Regions from separate parts of the Pseudoalteromonas sp. A22 genome, predicted to be linked through region 1. Evidence: predicted binding sites of a transcription regulator. Region 1 holds the regulator's gene; the other holds the start of a gene.
What was found. The regulator FliA, encoded in region 1, starts transcription of late flagellar genes. The targets are predictions, from matches to a motif close to CTAAAGNTNNNNNNNNNNNNGCCGATA.
Positions count from the first base shown of each region.

Region 1 (10,403 bases):
GGGCTCGTCGTGAAGAAGTGACTCGAGAAGCTGACTTTTACGGTTCAATGGACGGTGCAAGCAAATTCGTTAAAGGTGATGCTATTGCAGGTATCGTGATCCTTGCCATTAATATAATAGGTGGCCTTTTCGTTGGGATGATCCAGCATGATTTAAGCTTTGGTCACGCGATGGAAGTATATACCATGCTGACAATCGGTGACGGTCTGGTCGCGCAAATTCCTTCTCTTTTACTCTCAATTGGCACTGCAATTGTCGTAACGCGTCAAAATGAATCGCACAACATGGGCGATCAGTTTAAAAACCAACTGGGTAATGAAAAATCACTAGCTATTGCTTCGGGTATTTTGATCACCATGGGACTCGTTCCTGGCATGCCACATGTTGCCTTCCTAGGGTTAGGCGTATTACTTGGCTATATAGCCTATTACACAAGTCAGCAAAAGAAAAAGGCGGAGATCGAAAAGGCGGAACAAGCTGCCAAAGGACCTGCAGCCAAAGGTGGCCATCAACAAGATCAAAAAGAGCTTGGTTGGGATGATGTACAACCTGTTGATGTGATTGGTTTAGAGGTAGGTTATCGCCTAATTCCTCTAGTTGACCAAGCCCAAGGCGGGGAGCTTCTCAGTCGTATTAAAGGGGTGCGTAAAAAGCTATCTCAGGAACTGGGCTTTTTAGTACCGCCGGTACATATTCGCGATAACCTAGAATTAGATCCAAATGCATACAATATTACTTTAATGGGAGTTGGCTCTGGAACCGGTGAGTTGAAGCATGGCGACGAACTTGCAATTAATCCTGGGCAGGTATTTGGGCCGATTAAAGGCATAGAGACTAAAGATCCTGCATTTGGCCTAGATGCAGTATGGATTAAGCCAGACCAAAAAGATGAGGCGCATTCGCTTGGCTATACAGTAGTAGATGCTGCAACTGTGGTGGCAACACATATTAGTCAATTATTAACGAATAATGCGTCACTATTACTTGGTCATGAAGAGGTACAAAATCTATTAGATATGCTTGCGAAAAGTCACCCTAGATTAGTAGAAGGCTTAGTACCTGATATTTTACCGCTCACTACCGTGGTAAAAGTGCTACAAAATCTGCTTAATGAGGGCGTTGCAATTCGAGATATGCGCTCGATTGTACAAACCTTAGTTGAGTACGGACCACGTAGCCAAGACCCTGATGTATTAACGGCTGCGGTAAGAATTTCATTACGCAGATTGATTGTTCAAGATGCCGTTGGAAGCGAAGAAGAAATTCCTGTCATAACATTGGCGCCTGAGTTGGAACAGATGTTGCATCAGTCACTTCAGAACGCAGGTGATGAGGGGGCAGGTATTGAACCTGGCTTGGCTGAGAGGCTTCAAGAATCATTAAGAGAAGCACATCACAACCAAGAAATGCTAGGGGAACCGTCCATCTTATTAACCTCAGGTATGTTAAGAAGTGTGCTATCTCGATTTGTTAAACATACAATTCCAGGTCTTAGAGTGATGTCATATCAAGAAGTGCCGGAAGAAAGACAAATTAAGATAGTGAGCTCGGTTGGACAATAGAGGATAAAGGGGCTGTAACATGAAAATTAAACGTTTCTTCGCAAAAGATATGCGTACGGCTTTAAATGAAGTAAAAGAAGAGCTTGGTGCAGATGCTGTCATTATGTCTAACAAAAAGTTAGCAGATGGTGTTGAAATCGTCGCAGCAGTTGATAATGACCGTGCTGCTGCACCAGTTAAGCAAGCTCCCACTGCCCGTGCGACTGCCTCAAACGAGGCTCCGACCCGCTTTGTCCGTCCAGAGCCTCGCCAAGCACAGCCAGCAAAGCAAGCGCAAGTTGCCGATAGCTTAGCTGCTTTGCTTGAGCGTCAGGCACCGCGCCCGCGCTCACCAGAACTTGCTTCTATGTTCTCCCAGTCGGGGATTGATACAGAGCAAATGTTAAGCAGCCAACGTAAAACACAAACTGCTGCGCCGGCGCACCAAGCGAAGCCACAGCAAACTCGTCGCCAATCTTTTGACTTTGATGATGATGCATTTGAGCAGCCACAGCAGTGGGGCGAGTCGGATGAATTAGACAACGGTTTTGGTGATGATTTACCTGAGTTAAATGCCAAGCCTGACGAAATGAGTGCAATGCGTGAAGAAATGAACGCTATTCGTCAATTACTTGAACATCAAGTATCGGGTCTGATGAAACAAGAAATGGCTCGTCGCGACCCAACCCGTGCGTGTCTTGTAGATCGTCTGGAAGGAATGGGCATAGACAAAGACGTTGCTGAGCAAATGGCATGCTTTATCCCTGATGATGTTTCTCGTAAAGAAGCCTGGAATGCATTGTTAAATATGGTGATCAACCAAATGCACACCACTAACAATGATATTCTTCGTCAAGGTGGCGTATTTGCGATGGTGGGTCCAACTGGTGTTGGTAAAACCACAACGGTTGCAAAATTAGCGGCATTAGGTGCACAAAAATACGGTGCAGATAAAGTGGCGTTAATAACGACTGATACCTACAGAATAGGCGCTTACGAGCAGTTAGCTACCTATGGTAGAATCATTGGTTGTCCGGTTAAGCAAGTTAAAGATGCAAATGAACTTGCAGAAGTGCTTTATCATTTACGCAATAAGCGTCTAGTATTAATAGATACGGCGGGAATGAGTCAAAGAGATTTGCGCTTAACTGAACAGTTAAATACACTTATGCGTAGCGCAAGAGTAGATATTCGCAGCTATTTAGTATTAAGTGCGACAGCACAGATGAATGTGTTACAAGAAACAGTAAGACACTTCAAAAAAGTAAATTTAAGTGGCTGTATTTTCACAAAACTTGATGAAAGTCTAAGTTTAGGTGAGATAATTAGCATAGCGATTCAAAATCGCTTGCCAATAGGGTATCTTACCAACGGTCAGCGAGTGCCAGAAGACATTCGCGTAGCAAATGCTCAAAAGCTAGTAAAAAAGGCTGAGCAATTGTATTTAAAAAGAATAAAAGCACAGCACTCTCGACGTGTACCTGTAGCGTCAGAGTCAGTAGGAATGTATGATTAACACAGTTTTAGATCAAGCAAGTGGCCTGCGTAGAATGAGTCAAAATAGCAACCAGGGTGTAAAAGTAATAGCCGTGACCGGTGGAAAAGGTGGGGTGGGTAAAACCAACGTCTCGCTCAATACTGCCATCGCTATGGGCCAACAAGGACAGCGAGTTCTCGTTTTAGATGCGGACTTGGGCTTGGCAAACTGTGATGTGATGTTAGGTCTAAGGGTAGAAAAAAATCTGTCGCACGTGTTGTCGGGTGAATGTGAACTAGATGAGATTCTCGTAGAAGGTCCCGCTGGAATTAAAATTGTACCGGCGACGTCAGGCTCTCAAAGTATGGTAGAGCTGACTCCCGCAGAGCATGCAGGACTTATTCGTGCATTTAGCGAGCTTAACACGCAATTTGATGTCTTAATTGTTGATACCGCAGCCGGTATCTCAGATATGGTTCTGAGCTTCTCTCGAGCTGCACAAGATGTGATGGTTGTGGTGTGTGATGAACCGACTTCCATTACAGATGCTTACGCGTTGATCAAAGTTTTGAGCAGAGAGCATGGTGTCTATCGTTTTAAAATTGTTGCCAACATGGTCCGCAGTATGCGTGAAGGGCAAGAATTATTTGCTAAACTTTCAAAAGTTACAGACCGTTTTCTTGATGTAGCACTGGAATTAGTGGCCACCGTACCGTTTGACGAAAACATGCGTAAATCTTCTCGCAGACAAAGAGCTATCGTGGATTTATTTCCGAGTTCCCCTGCGGCGATTGCGATTAAGGGACTTGCTGCTAAGGCAGTTAAATGGCCAATTCCGCATCAACCTTCCGGTCATCTAGAATTTTTCATTGAACAACTTGTAAACGGGTGATTATGGCTTCTCCGGTCAATAGAGCTGCGGGATATCAAACTTCAGACCACATTCATAAGGTGGTTGAACGGCATGCTCCACTTGTCAAAAAAGTGGCGTGCCACCTGATTGCTCGACTTCCGGCAAGTGTGCAACTCGACGATCTGATCCAGTCAGGTATGATTGGATTGATTGAAGCATCTAAAAATTTCGATGCAACTAAAGGCGCTAGTTTCGAGACCTTTGCCGGGATCCGTATTCGAGGCGCAATGCTGGATGAAATCCGTCGTGGTGATTGGGCGCCTCGTTCTGTTCACAAAAATAGCAGAATGGTTGCAGAAGCTATCTCCGAGTTAGAATCTCTCCTTGGTCGAGAACCAAAAGACACTGAAATCGCTGAAAAACTTGATATATCTCTAGATGAGTACCATCATATTTTACATGATGTAAATGCAAGTAAAGTCATCGGTATTGAGGATCTTGGGGTTGATGAAGACGTGATAACCCCAGCAAACAGCGATTTTGCGCTAGACAAACCGTTTAATAACGTTAAAAATGAACGTTTTAACGAGTCTTTAGTAAATGCTATCAAAGCGTTACCCGAAAGGGATGCTCTGGTTTTATCACTTTACTATAACGACGAAATGAATTTAAAAGAGATTGGTGCCATCCTTGATGTCAGTGAATCTCGAGTAAGCCAAATTCACGGTCAGGCAATGATAAAGCTTAAAGCTAAAATCAATGACTGGATAAATTAGAGTACATAAAATAGTTGGGTTCGAACCTCACTGGAGGAAGTTTTGGATAAGAACATGAAGATTCTCGTGGTTGATGATTTCTCTACTATGAGAAGAATAATCAAAAACCTATTAAGAGATTTAGGCTTTACCAATGTTCAAGAAGCTGATGATGGTAGTACAGCACTTCCGATGCTACAAAATCAGGAGTTTGACTTTGTAGTAACTGATTGGAATATGCCGGGCATGCAAGGTATTGATTTGCTTCGTGCAATACGCGCAGATGAAAAGCTTAAGCACATTCCAGTGTTGATGGTTACCGCAGAAGCGAAAAAAGAACAAATTGTTGCAGCAGCGCAAGCTGGGGTGAACGGATATATTGTTAAACCGTTTACTGCAGGTACGCTCAAAACTAAGCTTGAAAAAGTATTTGAGCGACTAGGCTAACAGCAAGGGGATATGGCCTATGTCTGTAAATGCTGCGCCTCAAATTACACTTGAACAAGCTAAGCAACTTGTTGAGCTTCTAGAACAAGGTGAACAAGAAAAAGCTGACCAGCTGATTTTAGAAGCTGCTAACAAAGAGCAATCGGAGTTATTTGCAGAAGTCGGAAAGCTGACTCGCCAATTACACGAGTCCTTGAAGAACTTTGAGCTGGATACTCGCCTCGCAGATCTCACGACAGAGGCTATTCCTGACGCCAAGCAGCGTCTTAATTATGTTATGGAAATGACAGAAAGCGCTGCGAACAAAACGATGGACGCGGTCGAAGAAAGCTTACCTCTTGCGCAGAACCTAGCGGATGAGTTAGCGCAAATAAAGCCCACTTGGGATCGATTGATGAGCAGAGACATTCAACTCGGTGAGTTTAAATCTCTGTGTCATGATCTCGACAGCTTTATGCAGACTTCAAAGACACGTACAGACGAATTACAAGGTTTAATGACTAATGTGCTGATGGCTCAGGACTATCAGGATTTGACTGGGCAGGTTATTCGGCGCGTCATTGAGCTTGTGAGAGAAGTAGAAGATAGTCTCATTCACCTCCTGACTGTTTTTGGTACTTCAGATGAAGCACCTTCAACTGCTGTGAAAGCGAATGAAAACGAAATAAAAACAACCGAGACTATCAGTGATGAATTGTCTGGACCTGAAGGTCCAATTATTGACGCTGAATCGCGAGATGACGTGGTTTCTGGTCAAGACGAAGTCGATGACTTGCTATCTAGTTTAGGCTTCTAGTTGGAGAGTGTGTATGAGCTTTGAAGTCGATGAAGATATCTTGCAGGACTTTCTTGTTGAAGCAGGCGAAATATTAGAACTGTTATCTGAACAGCTTGTTGAACTAGAAAATAATCCTGAAGATAAAGAACTTCTCAATGCGATTTTCCGTGGCTTCCATACCGTAAAAGGTGGGGCTGGCTTCCTAGGTATGACCGAACTGGTCGATGCCTGTCACGGTGCGGAGAACGTGTTTGATGTACTACGACAAGGGCAACGAAAAGTAACTTCCGAACTGATGGATGTTATTTTGCAATCTTTGGATACGATCAACGAAATGTTCGCTTGTATTCAAAACCGTGAGGAACCAGAAGCGGCCGACCCTGTGTTGCTTGAAACACTCCACAAACTTAGCCAGCCTGCATCTGAAGACGAAGTCAGTGAAGTGATTGACGAACCTATTTCTGAGCCAGAACCTGTGGTGCCAGATTTAAGTGCTGATGATATTTTATTCGACGCCGATGTTGGTTCAGGCGATGATAGCGGCTCCAGCATCGATGAGATAACAGAAGAAGAATTTGAAAATCTTTTAGATGAATTACACGGTTCGGGTAATGCGCCTGCTGTTGCTCCGGCAACTAAACCTGAAGCTGTATCAACCTCAGATGATGGTGATATCACCGATGACGAATTCGATAACCTCTTAGATGAACTTCATGGTGTTGGTAAATTCGGTGGAGCACCAAATGCAGAAGATGCTGTTGCCTCAGAAGCGAGTGAACCTAAGGCTAAATCAACCTCACCAGCAGCCCCAAGTGGGTCTACTGGCGACGAAGAAATTACCGACGATGAGTTTGAAGCTTTGTTGGACGAGCTTCATGGTAAAGGCAGTGCACCTAAAGCGGTCGATGAATCGCCAGTAGAGGTTTCAGAGACTAAACCTGCGCAACCAGAGCCTGTTAAAGCCGCGCCAGCGCCGAAACCTGCACCAAAGCCTGCGCCCAAAGTTGAAGCTAAGCCTGCGACTCCAGCACCAGCACCGCAAAAAGAGCCCGAGGCTGCAAAAGCTTCCACACCAGCCGCTGCGAAGAAACCTGCGGCACAAGCTGAGACCACGGTCCGAGTTGATACTAAACGTCTTGATGAAATCATGAATATGGTTGGCGAATTAGTATTGGTTCGTAACCGTTTGGTTAGCTTAGCGAATAACACCAACAGCGAAAGCATGGGTAAAGCTATTTCGAACCTTGATGTAGTCACTGCTGATTTGCAGGGCGCCGTGATGAAAACGCGGATGCAGCCAATCAAAAAGGTATTTGGTCGCTTTCCTCGAGTAGTGAGAGACCTTGCTCGCAGCTTGAAAAAAGAAATCAACCTAGTTTTACAGGGCGAAGAGACGGATTTAGATAAAAATTTGGTTGAAGCGCTTGCAGATCCATTGGTCCACTTAGTGAGAAACTCAGTAGATCATGGCATTGAAATGCCTGACGTACGCGAAGCGTCGGGCAAACCAAGAATGGGTACAGTCACATTGTCAGCATCTCAAGAGGGAGATCACATTCTTCTCACGATTCGAGATGATGGTGCCGGTATGGACCCTGAAAAGCTCAAAAAGATTGCTATAAATAAAGGCGTTATTGACTCCGATCAAGCAAGCCGACTGTCCGATACTGAAGCCTATAATTTGATCTTCGCACCAGGGTTCTCAACAAAAGAGCAAATTTCGGACATTTCTGGTCGTGGTGTTGGGATGGACGTTGTTAAAACGAAGATCACTCAATTAAATGGCTCGGTAAATATCCAATCAGAATTGGGTGTTGGTACCGTATTAGAGATTAAGGTACCGCTTACACTGGCTATTTTACCTACCTTGATGGTAGTAGTCGGAGAGCAAACGTTTGCGTTACCACTTGCCGGCGTGAACGAGATCTTCCATTTAGATTTGACAAAAACGAATGTGGTTGATGGTCAGTTGACTATCATAGTGAGAGAAAAAGCAATTCCGTTATTTTATCTTGAACATTGGTTGGTAAAAGGTGCGAACAGGGGCATGAGAAAGGCTGAAGGCCATGTTGTCATTGCGCAAATTGGCACTAAACAAGTCGGTTTTGTGGTTGATTCTCTGATAGGCCAAGAGGAAGTCGTAATCAAACCACTAGATGCGTTATTACAAGGTACACCAGGTATGGCCGGTGCTACCATCACATCTGATGGTGGTATAGCGCTAATCCTTGATGTCCCCAACTTATTAAAACACTACGCCTAATTTTATTAGGCGTAGTTCGAATTCTAGAGCGGCATTTGCTGCTCTGCTGTAGAGCAAATTAAAGAGCGTTGCCAATGGCAGTTAAAGTGTTAGTCGTAGACGATTCTAGTTTTTTTCGTCGTCGAGTCAGTGAAATTTTAGAAAAAGACAGTGAAATCAAAGTTATAGATTTCGCAGTTAATGGCAAGGAGGCGGTTGAAAAGGCCGCTTCATTGCGTCCAGACGTAATTACGATGGACGTGGAAATGCCTGTGCTTGATGGGATCAGTGCGGTGAAGCAGATCATGCAGGCCACTCCGACCCCAATCTTAATGTTTTCTTCGTTAACTCGTGAAGGCGCTAGTGCTACGTTAGATGCACTGGATGCAGGCGCTGTAGATTTTTTACCTAAAAAGTTTGAAGACATCGCTCGTAATAGCGAAGAAGCAATTAAGTCGTTACAAAATAAGGTAAAGGAAATTGGCCGCCGTCGCGTTAGCCGTTTTACTCGCCCTACTATTGCGACTCCGCCAAAGCGCGTCGAGTCTAGAGCAACTCGCGCTGATACAGGACGAGCAACAATCCCTCAACCGGATAGAAGTTTTCAGAGGCCTGTATCTGGTGGTACGTCCAGTGCTGCGGGTGCTAGAGCATCGGGTAAGAAATATGGACTGGTTGCAATTGGTACATCAACAGGTGGACCCGTTGCACTGCAAACAATACTAACTCAGTTGCCTGCAAACTTTCCTCATCCAATTTTACTTATCCAGCATATGCCGGCCGCATTTACACCTGCGTTTGCAGCAAGATTGAATAGTTTATGCCAGATTAAGGTTAAGGAAGCCGAGCAAGGTGATAGATTAATGCCTGGGGTGGCCTATTTAGCCCCTGGCGGTAAGCAAATGCTGGTTGAAAATCGCGGTGGTAGTAAGACACTAAAAGTGTTCGAAGATGATAGTCCAAGGATCACCTATAAGCCCAGCGTTGATGTGACATTTGCAAGTGTTGCAAAAGCTTATGGTGGCGACACGTTAGCGATTGTCTTAACGGGAATGGGCGCAGATGGCCGAGATGGTGCTCGTATGCTAAAACAGGTAGGGGCCACTATTTGGGCGCAAGATGAAGCGACTTGTGTTGTTTATGGTATGCCTCAAGCTGTCGCTGGCGCTGGACTTTCGTCGGATAGTATCGCCCTACAAGACTTTGCTGCGAGAATTAATAAAGAAGCGGGTAACCAATAGACTAAGTCATCACTTGGTTGCTTTGCTTGAAGCTTGTAAATATCAAACGTCTAAAAAGAATGAATAACATTGAGTTGGTATAGTATCTATTGAATGAAATCAATAGTGATAAGCGAAGGAATATAGAGTGAAAATTTGGACAGTAGCAAATCAAAAAGGTGGCGTGGGTAAAACCACGACGACGGTGAGCTTAGGAGGCATTCTTGCTGAGCAGGGTCACCGAGTTTTGCTTATTGATACTGATCCACATGCTTCACTGACATATTACTTTGGTATTGATTCTGAAGAGTTAGAAGTCAGTGTGTATGATATTTTTGCACGCGGCAGCAGCATGACGAGTGAAGAAATTTTACAGTCTCTTTGTCCATCAACCATAGAGAATCTTGATATTTTGCCTGCCACTATGGCCATTGCTACGCTTGATCGTAGTATGGGTAATAAAACGGGCATGGGGCTTATCTTAAAGAAATCGCTCGAAAAAATAGCGGATCAATATGACTATGCTATTTTAGACTGTCCACCAGTGCTTGGGGTACTGATGGTTAACGCATTAGCAGCGAGTGAGCGAATTTTAGTGCCTGTCCAAACTGAATTTTTGGCGTTGAAGGGACTAGATAGAATGATGCGCACGATGGAGCTGATGCAGTCTTCACAGCAGAAACAGTATCAATATACTATCATTCCAACTATGTATGATAAACGGACCAAAGCGTCGTTGGAGGCGTATAAAACGTTGCTAGCAACATACAAAGATGCCGTTTGGCCAGGTGTGGTTCCCGTAGATACCAAATTTAGGGATGCGAGTCTTGCACAGCAAGTCCCAGTACAATTTTGTCCTAAATCACGAGGCGTGTTCGCTTATCGTGCACTATTGGACTATTTGAAGCAGTTAAGCTAGAGAGCATAATGAGTAAGCATTTATTTGCAAATGAAAAGGTGATGAAGCAGTATCTTGGCGCCCTATTACAAGAGGAGCCAGAGATTGAGCAATGCGAATTATCACCGGTTGCAAAGCTACTTGAACAAGTAAAAGAGCCGAAGTCCGAACTTGAAGATACAGACCTTCCAG
Region 1 covers NZ_CP047238.1:1,413,621-1,424,023, forward strand. The annotation lists gene flhA (flagellar biosynthesis protein FlhA) at 1-1,562, shown strand, start outside; gene flhF (flagellar biosynthesis protein FlhF) at 1,582-3,057, shown strand; gene GSF04_RS11165 (MinD/ParA family protein) at 3,050-3,910, shown strand; gene GSF04_RS11170 (RNA polymerase sigma factor FliA) at 3,913-4,647, shown strand; gene cheY (chemotaxis response regulator CheY) at 4,690-5,073, shown strand; gene GSF04_RS11180 (protein phosphatase CheZ) at 5,093-5,869, shown strand; gene GSF04_RS11185 (chemotaxis protein CheA) at 5,883-8,114, shown strand; gene GSF04_RS11190 (chemotaxis response regulator protein-glutamate methylesterase) at 8,189-9,334, shown strand; gene GSF04_RS11195 (ParA family protein) at 9,462-10,232, shown strand; gene GSF04_RS11200 (chemotaxis protein CheW) at 10,241-10,403, shown strand, end outside.

Region 2 (10,403 bases), 1.8 Mb from region 1:
CAAGCAGGTTTGGCAACTCATTATCGGCATTGAGTCCCTTAGCTTGCTCTTGCACATCTGCTAACTGCTTATTGAGTGGCATAAATGCCTTCTCTAACTCTTTCATTGGATTGCCTTGCTGATATTGAGCAATCGCAGCTGACGTTTTACTTTGTCTTAGATCCATCGTGAAATTAGTGATCTGATCGGAATTTAAACTAAGCGACTTTGCCAAATCGAAAGCTTCATCGTATTCACCACCGAAAAACGAGTCACTGACATTACGGATATCTTCCATCATATCGTTAATTGCTTGCTGCTCCTCTTCGTTCAACTCACCATTAACCTTAATTGAGAAACTGACTTCGTGAGAGGACTTAGTGCCATATGCCATGCCATAATCATTACCTTTTTGCGCGACACTCGCAGCGGCCCCCTGAGCATACGCATCGGAGAATGAAATAACGACTTCATCCCCTTCAGCTGTAGTAAATGCATATTCAGCCTGATTAGAGAGGCTTGCAAACTGTGCGGCACTGATCGCTAATGCCTTTGGCGACTTTTCTTCAAACAATTCTTTTTCAAAATCATCTAAACCTTTAAAAATCCCTTCTCGTGATTTTTCAATACCATCTTCGATGTCGGAATTGAAAGCGCCCATGCCTTTTAACTCTTCGCTGGCTTCATCAATACCCTGTAGCACGCCCTTACGTGCCCCATCTAGCATGGATTTCAATTCGTCATCATTTTTGCCGTCGACTTTGGCTTTCTTCACTGCACCCTGAACAAAATCGAGTACATTTTTGACAATAGATTCAAAATCAAATAGTGGCTTGTCTTTTTTATCTTGTGTCGGCTTCTCAATCCCCAACGCTTCTGCAAGCTTATCATCAAGAATTTTAGCTGCTAGCTTAGATTTATTCCCCGCATAGCTGTCTGAATTAATTTGGATATTTGGTCCTATCCCTTTGCTCTTTCCAGGCTTATGCTGCATCGCTGGATTGAGCAACTGATTTAATTGCCCGATTTTCATGGTATGCCCTCCAATATATTAGTTAGATTATCGGCATATTTGCGCAAAGCTAAAGTATAATGATTAAAAAAACAGCAAACCAGACGCACCAGTGATGCTAGACTGGACAAATTAGCAACGCTCCCTAAAATAGCGCCTCTTAATTCAACATAGATGGTTTTAGCATGGCAGTAATAAAAATTGATGATTCAGCATACGAGCAACAGTTAGCAGATAAAGCTGAGCGTATCACAACACAATTTGCACAGTTTGATGCACCTGCACTTGAAGTGTATGAATCTGCAACTCGCCATTACCGCCAGCGCTGTGAATTTAGAGTATGGCATGAGGGTGAAGATCTGTTTCACATCATGTTTGACCAGCAAACAAAAGAAAAGATCCGTGTTGATAGCTTTGATCCTGGTGCGCCGCTTGTCAATGAAATGATGCAGGTGATGATACATCAGCTGAAAGGCAACGAGATATTGCGTCGTAAACTGTTTCAGATCGACTATCTCACGACGCTGAGCGGTGAAGTACTGATCAGCTTACTTTATCACAAGCAGTTAGATGAAGCGTGGCAAACTGCCATGCAGACATTAAGAGCCGAATTGCAACAAACCTATAAAGTTGATTTTATCGGTCGTGCTAGAAAACAAAAGGTTGTGTTTGGCAACGACTATGTCACTGAAAAACTTAGCGTTAACGGTAAAGAGTATATTTATCAGCAGGTTGAGAACAGCTTTACGCAACCGAATGCGGAAGTGAATCAGAAAATGCTAGCTTGGGCGCAGTCCATTAGTGAACCGCTAAGCAACGACCTACTAGAGCTTTATTGTGGTAACGGTAACTTTTCAATCGCATTGGCAGGCTCATTCAATAAAGTGCTGGCTACGGAGATCTCTAAATCATCAGTAAAGTCTGCACAATTTAATATTGCAGCAAATAAAGTCGATAACTTAGATATTATTCGCATGTCGAGTGAAGAGTTTACACAAGCCATGAAAGGGCAGAAGTTTTCTCGATTAGATGGTATTGATTTACAGTCCTATGATTGCCAAACGATCCTTGTAGACCCGCCCCGTGCTGGCATGGATGAATTGACCTGTCGCTTAGTCGGCAACTACGACAACATTATTTATATCTCATGTAATCCAGACACGTTAGAGCGTGACTTAGCCTTGTTATGTGAAACACATAAAATCGCACGTATGGCGATTTTCGATCAGTTCCCTTATACCCATCATATTGAATCTGGCGTTTACTTAGTGAGAAAGTGATCTCTAACGATTAACGACTGGCTGCCATCGCTGTGATAAGTGCTGGCAGCTGAGTTTCGCTAAAAACCTGAATACCGGATTGCTGTAATAAAGACGCCGTCAGCCCCTGCCCTACTATTTTTTTACCGGTATGACTACCATCGTAAATCAGATTGCTGCCGCAAGACGGACTGGACTCTTTTAACAAGGCAAACTTTATATCGTGCTGAAGGCAAGCCGCTAGCGCTTTTTTAGCACCGAGTTCAAACGCGGTGGTAAAATCATCCCCTTGTTTACTCAAAACTTTACCATCTGTTATTTCAGCCGATGGGCGAGGTGTTGGTAAACCACCAGATACTTCGGGGCATAGCGGTAAGACCCAATTTTTTTGCCGCCAATACTGTAATGTATTGTCTTGCAGGCTTTGTGAAGAGGCGTCATACCTCACCGGATAACCTAATAAACAGCTAGAAACTAAAATTTTAAACATAAAAAAGCCCCGCAATAATTGCAGGGCTAGTCTAATACAAATTAGATTTTATTTCTTTGCTAAATAATTCACCAAAGCAGCAATTTGCTCAGGCTTAGTCGTACCAGACTCACGAAGTAATAGCTTGTATTTACCGTTTACCACGAACATTGGTACTCCTGTTAGCGCGCCTTTATCAGAAAGAGTCTTCTGCATACGTTGCATTTTTGAAGCTTTAGTACGAACAGAGAAACTGGCATAAAGTTTATCAAACTTCTCTTCTTCAACACCTTGTGCAATAAAGATATCTTTTACATCAGCAAGTTCATTGATTTTTGCACGCTTGCCATGGATATGATTAAACATGGCTGCAACTATCTTGTCTTTTTGTGGCAGCACTTCAGCAGTTGCAAGTGCTTGTGCCAACACCTGTTGGATCTCAGGCTCTCTTGGACCAACAAAATCTATATGGCTTTTTTTAAACTTAACGCCCTCGTCCAACTTTGGTTTAACGTCAACGATTAAATTTTCCATTGCGTTACAGGCTGGACAATAAAAAGAAAAATACTCCATTACCTCAGGCTTTTTCGTGCCACGCTCAGCAATAACTTCATAATGTACACCTTCTTCAAATGGCGCAGCCTGAGCAAGAAGAGGAAGCATTAGTGCAACCGCTAAGCCTTTTAATACTTTCAACATACTAACTTTCTCCAGTCGTTATTTTTTTAATAGATATGCGATCAATTCATCAAGCTGCTCTTGACTCTTGATACCTTTCATTTCGATTCTGTATTTGTCGTTTACGATAAAAGTTGGAACGCCTGTAAGCGCACCCGCTTCAGAAAACTTTTCTTGTGCTTTAAGCATGTTATTTTCCGCACTCACGACTGGCATGCTCGTTACAGCCTGATCAAAATTTTCAGCAGAAATCCCATTTAACTCCATTAGCGTTTTCAAATCTTTAATGTCTAACAGTTTGTTTCTTTCAACATGAATAGCATTAAAAATCTTCTCAGCAATCACATCCGCTTTGCCTGCTTGATCAGCAATAATATAGGCATAGCTTAGGTTGCTCTGCGTTTCTGTAGGAACACCTCGCAGGAAGTTCACATGGCTTTTTTCAAAGTACGCCCCCTCAGGTAAGTTCTTTTCAATCGCTTTTGCAATTGGCTCAAAGCGGAAACAGTGAGGACAGTAAAAAGAGAAAAACTCAGTAACTTTCTCTGATTTACTCTGTTCGGTTGTTAAGGTCGTGTAGTGTTCACCTTCGGTAAAGTCTGAAGCCATCGCAGCAATAGGCAAAAGTAATGCAATAAGTGCGATTTTTAATTTTTTTAGCATGTTACTCTCTCTAATTTTAAGGAAATAGGCTCAAACTTGGTTCATCTAATGCAGCAAATTGCTCTTTTAACGCTAGGATCTGTTGTTCCCAGTATTTGTCTGTCGCAAACCAAGAAAAGTTCCGTTCGAATGCAGGATCCTGCCAGCGCTGTGCCAACCAAGCCATATAATTCACCATTCTCATGGCACGTAGCGGCTCAATTAACGCAAGCTCTTTTGAATCAAACGGCATAAATTCTTCGTAACCCATAAGCAGGGTGTCTAACTGTACCAATTGCTCGTTGCGGTCGCCATTTAACATCATCCACAAGTCTTGTATTGCAGGGCCTTGCTGACAATCGTCAAGATCCACCAACATTAATTGATCTCTAGACCACAATAAATTTCCAGCATGACAATCCCCATGAAGCCGAAGTGTTTTGGCAACTTGATACTTTGAGGTTGCTTTGTTAATAACTTGCTCAAGAATAGTAACAAATGGAGTATGTAGATGACTAGGCACTAACTGGCTTTTTAGCAGTGTTTGTTGCGCATCAACCAAAAAACGCTGGGTATTGAGCTGTGGTCTATGCTCGAATGCTCGCTCAGCCGACAGACAATGCAAGCGCCCTAGGTAGCGACCTAAAATTTCTAAGTGATCTAGATTATCGAGCTCAAACTGACGTCCACCAACGCTTGGAAACAACGTATAGCGATAACCTTCATAAAAATGCAGACTACGCCCAGTAATAAGTAAAGGCGCGACAACAGGCACTTCAGCTTCTTTCGCTGCCAGTGCGAATTCATGCTCTTCTAGAATTTGTTCATCCGTCCAACGCGCTGGGCGGTAAAACTTCACCACATAACGTTTGCCGTCCTCAGCACCAAATTGATAAACACGGTTTTCATAGCTGTTTAAGGCCAATAATCCCGTTGTCGGATATATCTCAAGTGCCTCAATCGCATCTAAAATTAGATCCGGTGTCAACGCGTTAAAACTAAAATCGTTCATAATGTTTATAAAAAAGCGAGGTTTTATACCTCGCTTTTACCTTGTTATCTTCCTTTGAAGAAATTGGTCGGCTGCGCCAGCCGTTCTTCAGGATCGTCTTGGTTAATAAGCACAAACTCAAATTCAGTGACTGGCTTTTTCAAATCATATGGATCAATCACAACAGAGAGTGGCACATCTAATGTCGTGCCTGCTGCTAAGTGCACCTCTTGCTTACCGATCACCTGATAATTACTTAGACCTGTTATTGCAATAGAAAATTTCTGCTCAACTTGCGCTTTGTTTATCACTTTCAAGGTATAGGTATTTTCTACCAATCCCTCAATATTGACACGATAAAGCTGATTTCTATCCCGAATAATATCAAGATCCATCGGCTTACGCATCGCAATGTTCGCAACTAATGCACCAGTGATAACGACCAGAATCATTAAATAACCGATTAATTTACCACGTACTGGTTTGGTCTTTTCGCTGGATGATTCTAAATTGCGCTCTGTAGTGTAAGCAATCAATCCACGCGGGTAGTTCATCTTATCCATAACACCATCGCAGGCATCAATACACGCACCACAGTTGATGCATTCATATTGCAAGCCATTACGAATATCGATACCGGTAGGACACACCTGAACGCACAGGTTGCAATCGATACAATCTCCAAGCCCTAGCGCTTTTGGATCTTGCTTGCGTCCTCGAGGACCTCGACTTTCACCTCGTTCGCTATCATAGGCGACGGTAAATGTGTCCTTATCAAACATGGCTGATTGGAAACGAGAGTAAGGACAGATGTGTAAACACATGATTTCCCTCATCCAACCGGCATTACCATAAGTACAAATGGTAAACACGATAATGCTAATGACGGAATAAAATCCTGCAGAAAAAGTAAGTAAATCAGGGATCAACGAGCGGATTGGGGTAAAGTAACCAACAAAAGTGATTGCGGTATACAGTGAAAAGAGTATCCAGCTACCATGTTTTGCCGTTTTTCGCCAAAACTTGTCAAAATCCATCGCTCTCTGATCTAGCTTTTTCCGTTGGTTTGCCGTTCCTTCAAACTTTTCTTCAAACCAAATAAAGATAAACGTCCAAACGGTTTGCGGGCAGGTGTAGCCGCACCATACTCGGCCATAGAAGGTGGTCACCAAGAACAGAGCAAATGCCGCTATCATCAGAATAAAAGCAAAGATAGTCAGATCTTGTGGCCATAGTGTCATACCAAAAATATTAAACTTCTGCTCAAAAATATCGAACAACACCGCTTGATGGCCGTGAAAGTTTAACCAAGGTAAGGCCATAAATGCCAACATACCAATAAAGCCGATACGCCTTCTTAGCAGTTGATGTAGTCCTGACACCGCCCGGACATATATGCGATTGCGAGGATTAAAACGATCGGGCGTAGAGCTATTGAGCGATTTCCCTTCAGTGCCACCTATTGGCTTTTGAATTTTTACTTCAGACGGTATGTTTTTAACCTTGATTCTTTCGTTCTCCATGGAAGCTCCTTAGTGCTTTGGAACGAGATGCACTTGCTACAGTGACCTTGAAAAATACAGGCTAAACTATTGCAATGTGCCCCATGACATAGTTTAGCGCTTACTATTATACGCTTTGAAACTCTATGATTAATAGTAAGTTGAGCTAAAACCCACCATAAATGATGAGAGACTTGTTGCGACCTGACAGACAAGTTTATTACACTAGGAACAAGATTTTTGTTAGCTAGATCAAATCAGCGTCAGATTATGAAAAAATTCTTAGTATTAGCCATTATAGTCGTTGCTCTGTTTACTGTGGATCATCCATTGATTAAAGAGCCAAGAGATAGATTACTCGGTCAAGGCGTTGAAGTGCTAAGCGAGTCCAGCAAAGTACAACGCAGTACGGCCGCAAGGATCGCCAGAGCCAACGTCGTAAAAGCAATTACCATGACAGATGACGAAAAGCGCTATATTGACGAAGCCTTGGCAACAGATGAAAAAGTAAGGCTTTTCCACCTCAAGTATTGTAAAGAAAACGACTATAACTTGTATTTTTACGGCCCCGATCTCGTCAAAATCTGTGAAATTGCAGAGCAAGCCATTCATGAAGCGAAGGGATTATAATGGACTTTAGTCAATTAAATAAAAAGTCGGCAAAATCCTTTAATGATCAAAAGGCACTCATCAAAAAGCTTAGCCAGGGACGTGTTGTCAATTGCCCAAGCTGTCAGCAACCCATTGCACTCAGTTTAAGTCAATCGACGTCAAATAGAGCTGTGGCACAATGCCAACAGGGTTGCACATTTATCGAATTAGATCTCGCGTAAAGCATTTTCGATTAATCAAATAGTCCGCTATTCACTGCGGCAACTTCGACTAACTCAGCGTAGGAAGCAGCAAACTCGTCAGCCAATTGCGCTTGAGTTAGTTGAAACTCTGTCAGTGACTGTCCTACTTTGTCACAGTAAATCGTTAACTGTTGCTCACCAAGTGCAAAAAGCCCCAATTGTTCTGTGCTCACTTGCAAAGCTTGTTTAATATCGTCGGCGAGCGGACTGGACATCAATTGCTCATAAAAGGGCGTCGCCGCCATTAAAAACCCTTCGGCCCAATTAATTTTTTGCTCAAGTGGTGTTTCACCATTCCAAGGCAATTGAAATTCAGTTTCGTATACCTGCTCAGAAATTTCATGATGTAAAGCCATCAATGCAAATGCAATACTCTCATCTAGTTCGGGATCTGCGTTGGTTAAAGTCTTAAGCCACTTATCTACCTCGATACCGTTTGGGTCTATACAGGTAGCAAATAAATATCCTTGTAAAAAAGCAATATCAATAGAAAGTTTGCGCGCAGAAAAGTAGTTTTCTAAATTCAGCTGATCAGCTGCAGTAAAAGAGAAGTCGTGCATAGTGTTGCCTTGAACTTAGGCGCCGTCTCAGCGCCTACAAAAATGCTTTTATATTAATAACTAACCTGAGATTAGATTAACTAAAGTCTGATATGACAGAAGTATATTATAAATTTACTGGGTAGCGACCTTCGCCATCCGGTCTCCCCAAAAACTTAACCGCATCGTGTACTTCTTTCGGTAGACTTGCATCTGGCTTGATATTACCAGATACGCGAAACTGGAAGTTGGCAGCAAGTGTCGCATCAGCCTGTAAGCCCAAGCGATTTTCAGGGTCAACAACCACGGCAATATCTCCTGATTTACAATCGAGCTGGCCACTAAGATCACCGATACTAAACCAACCATTCATGCCTTTAACATCAATATTTGGACTACTTATCTCACCATTTAGTCCTTCGCAATACGGTGCACCACTTTGGTACTCCTTCACATTAACAATAACGCGCCCTTTGGCATCAACCGGCAATGGCAGAGTTACTTGGTCCATAGCCTGTTCAACACTGAAACGAAGTGAGGCATTATTTACCGTCATGGATTTACTTACTAAATTCGATGAGAAATTAGCTTTTCCTGAGATCTCATTTTTATCTCTCGCATTACCAAACTGTACATTGCCTGCCAACTCACCGAGTAGTAATGACGACGGTTCAAGCTCCCACTTAACCTGATTCAATTGAATGTTATTGAATCTCACACCGCTCACTTGACCATGCCAAACAGAACCATTTACTGCACCTAGCTGCAAATTAGCTGGCAATTGGCCTTTAAAAACTTGCAGCAACACCGCAGCTGGCATAGTAAAAGCACTAAAAATAATAAATGCGAGTAAAAATATAATGAGTAGAGATAGTGTTTTCTTCATAATTATTTCTCTAAAACCAAGCGACTAACACGCACAAAGCCAGGTAAATTCCCTTGTGTAAGGTCTAGGTTTTCTACTTTTACTCCATGCTTATTTGTCAGTTCATCTATCCAAGCAACAAGTTTATTAAATTCCACATCATCGATGGTTAAACGCAAGCTTTCGCCACTAGGTTGCATTTTGCTGATATCAATTTGAAAACGGCCACGGGTATTATTAACTATCTGACTGATATTGCCGCCGCTGATCACCTGTGTGGGACTGCTAGATTTCAGCTTACTCACGCTTTGACCAACCCAATTTACGAGTTCGTGGTTACGTTTTAGCTTAGTTTCGGCATCGCTGACAGCTTGATTCAAAGGTTTGAATATACCCATTACTAGAACAAAGACGATAAAAATAACGCCAGCAACAATCAACAGCTTTTGTTCTTGCTCTTTTAAACCACGCCAATAGCTCACTACTTGCTGCTTCATGCTGCACCTCGAATGCGAATTTCACCCACCACAAAGTCACCATCATTGTTCAGGGCGCCCTGTTCAACGCTTACACCGCGTTGCTCTAAAATTGCTTTGACCTGACCAAATACCTGGAACTCTTTTGCGCGTGCTCTAATTCTGAGTTCATTTCTACGTTTGTCGTAACGCAGCGTCTCAGGAGCGAAAGCATCAACCTCTTCATAAATTGCCACAAAGTGATTAGTTAATTCGAGCAAACCGCCTTGTTCCGTGCCAGATAACGCATCAAGCTCATTTTGGATCTGTTTTTTCAATAAGTGCGGACGCACTACTTTATTTGGAAATGCCTGTTGATACATAGCGACCGCTTGGGTTTCTAGCTGATTAGCTTGATGACTTATCACATACAGCTGAGTACCTTTAATTGCGATAAAGCTCACTACTGCCACGCTCGCCGCTATTAGGCCACTGCGCCAGTCACGCCACCACTGCGGCTGCTTTTTCTTCGCAGCGAACCGACCTTGACGCAAATTAAAATCAATATTTGATAGTGATTTAGCGAAGATGGCTAAAGGTAAATCGTAATCTTGTTGTTGCGCCGTAAGCATTATCGTTTCTGAGAAATCGCTTGCCGGGCTAAAATGCGCCAGCTGCTTAACACCCGCAATGGTGAGGTACTCGTTAACCCAGCTAAGTTCTGCTGTGCCAACTTGCCAAGCATTGTGTTTGAATAGCCATTGCTGGCCTAACTGCACGGCACTAGTCATCTCTTCATGAAGCGGCAAACATAAAGCATCCGGTAGCGCTTTATTTACACTGATCCCTGCATCATCGAAGGCACTAAACCAGCTTTGTAGCCAACTGCTATCACAAATCGCAACATCGATAGTATGTGTGTCGGCTTTCATGCCCGGCTTACCAATTGCGATAAATAGCGCATCGATGTCGGTCGCGACATGTTCCTCAAGCATAAACGGTAAGGCTTGCTCAAGTTTCCTATTCCATTTTGCTGGTAATTCTAGCGTGCGTAATTGCACCGCAGTCGCTGGTAGTAACAAAACAACCGGTCTCGTTTGCGCTTTTTCGGCAAGGCTACTAAGCTGTTCACTCCCTTCTAGTTCACCACTGGCAATA
Region 2 covers NZ_CP047238.1:3,716,329-3,726,731, forward strand. The annotation lists gene GSF04_RS21660 (DUF5610 domain-containing protein) at 1-1,012, opposite strand, end outside; gene trmA (tRNA (uridine(54)-C5)-methyltransferase TrmA) at 1,177-2,271, shown strand; gene GSF04_RS21670 (DUF523 domain-containing protein) at 2,282-2,740, opposite strand; gene GSF04_RS21675 (thiol:disulfide interchange protein DsbA/DsbL) at 2,789-3,418, opposite strand; gene GSF04_RS21680 (thiol:disulfide interchange protein DsbA/DsbL) at 3,437-4,060, opposite strand; gene GSF04_RS21685 (serine/threonine protein kinase) at 4,077-5,051, opposite strand; gene ccoG (cytochrome c oxidase accessory protein CcoG) at 5,096-6,553, opposite strand; gene GSF04_RS21695 (hypothetical protein) at 6,803-7,162, shown strand; gene GSF04_RS21700 (hypothetical protein) at 7,162-7,365, shown strand; gene GSF04_RS21705 (UPF0149 family protein) at 7,377-7,946, opposite strand; gene GSF04_RS21710 (type II secretion system protein N) at 8,053-8,811, opposite strand; gene GSF04_RS21715 (type II secretion system protein M) at 8,814-9,287, opposite strand; gene gspL (type II secretion system protein GspL) at 9,284-10,403, opposite strand, start outside.
Region 2: the regulator FliA is predicted to act here: its motif matches at 1,041-1,067, upstream of GSF04_RS21660 (DUF5610 domain-containing protein).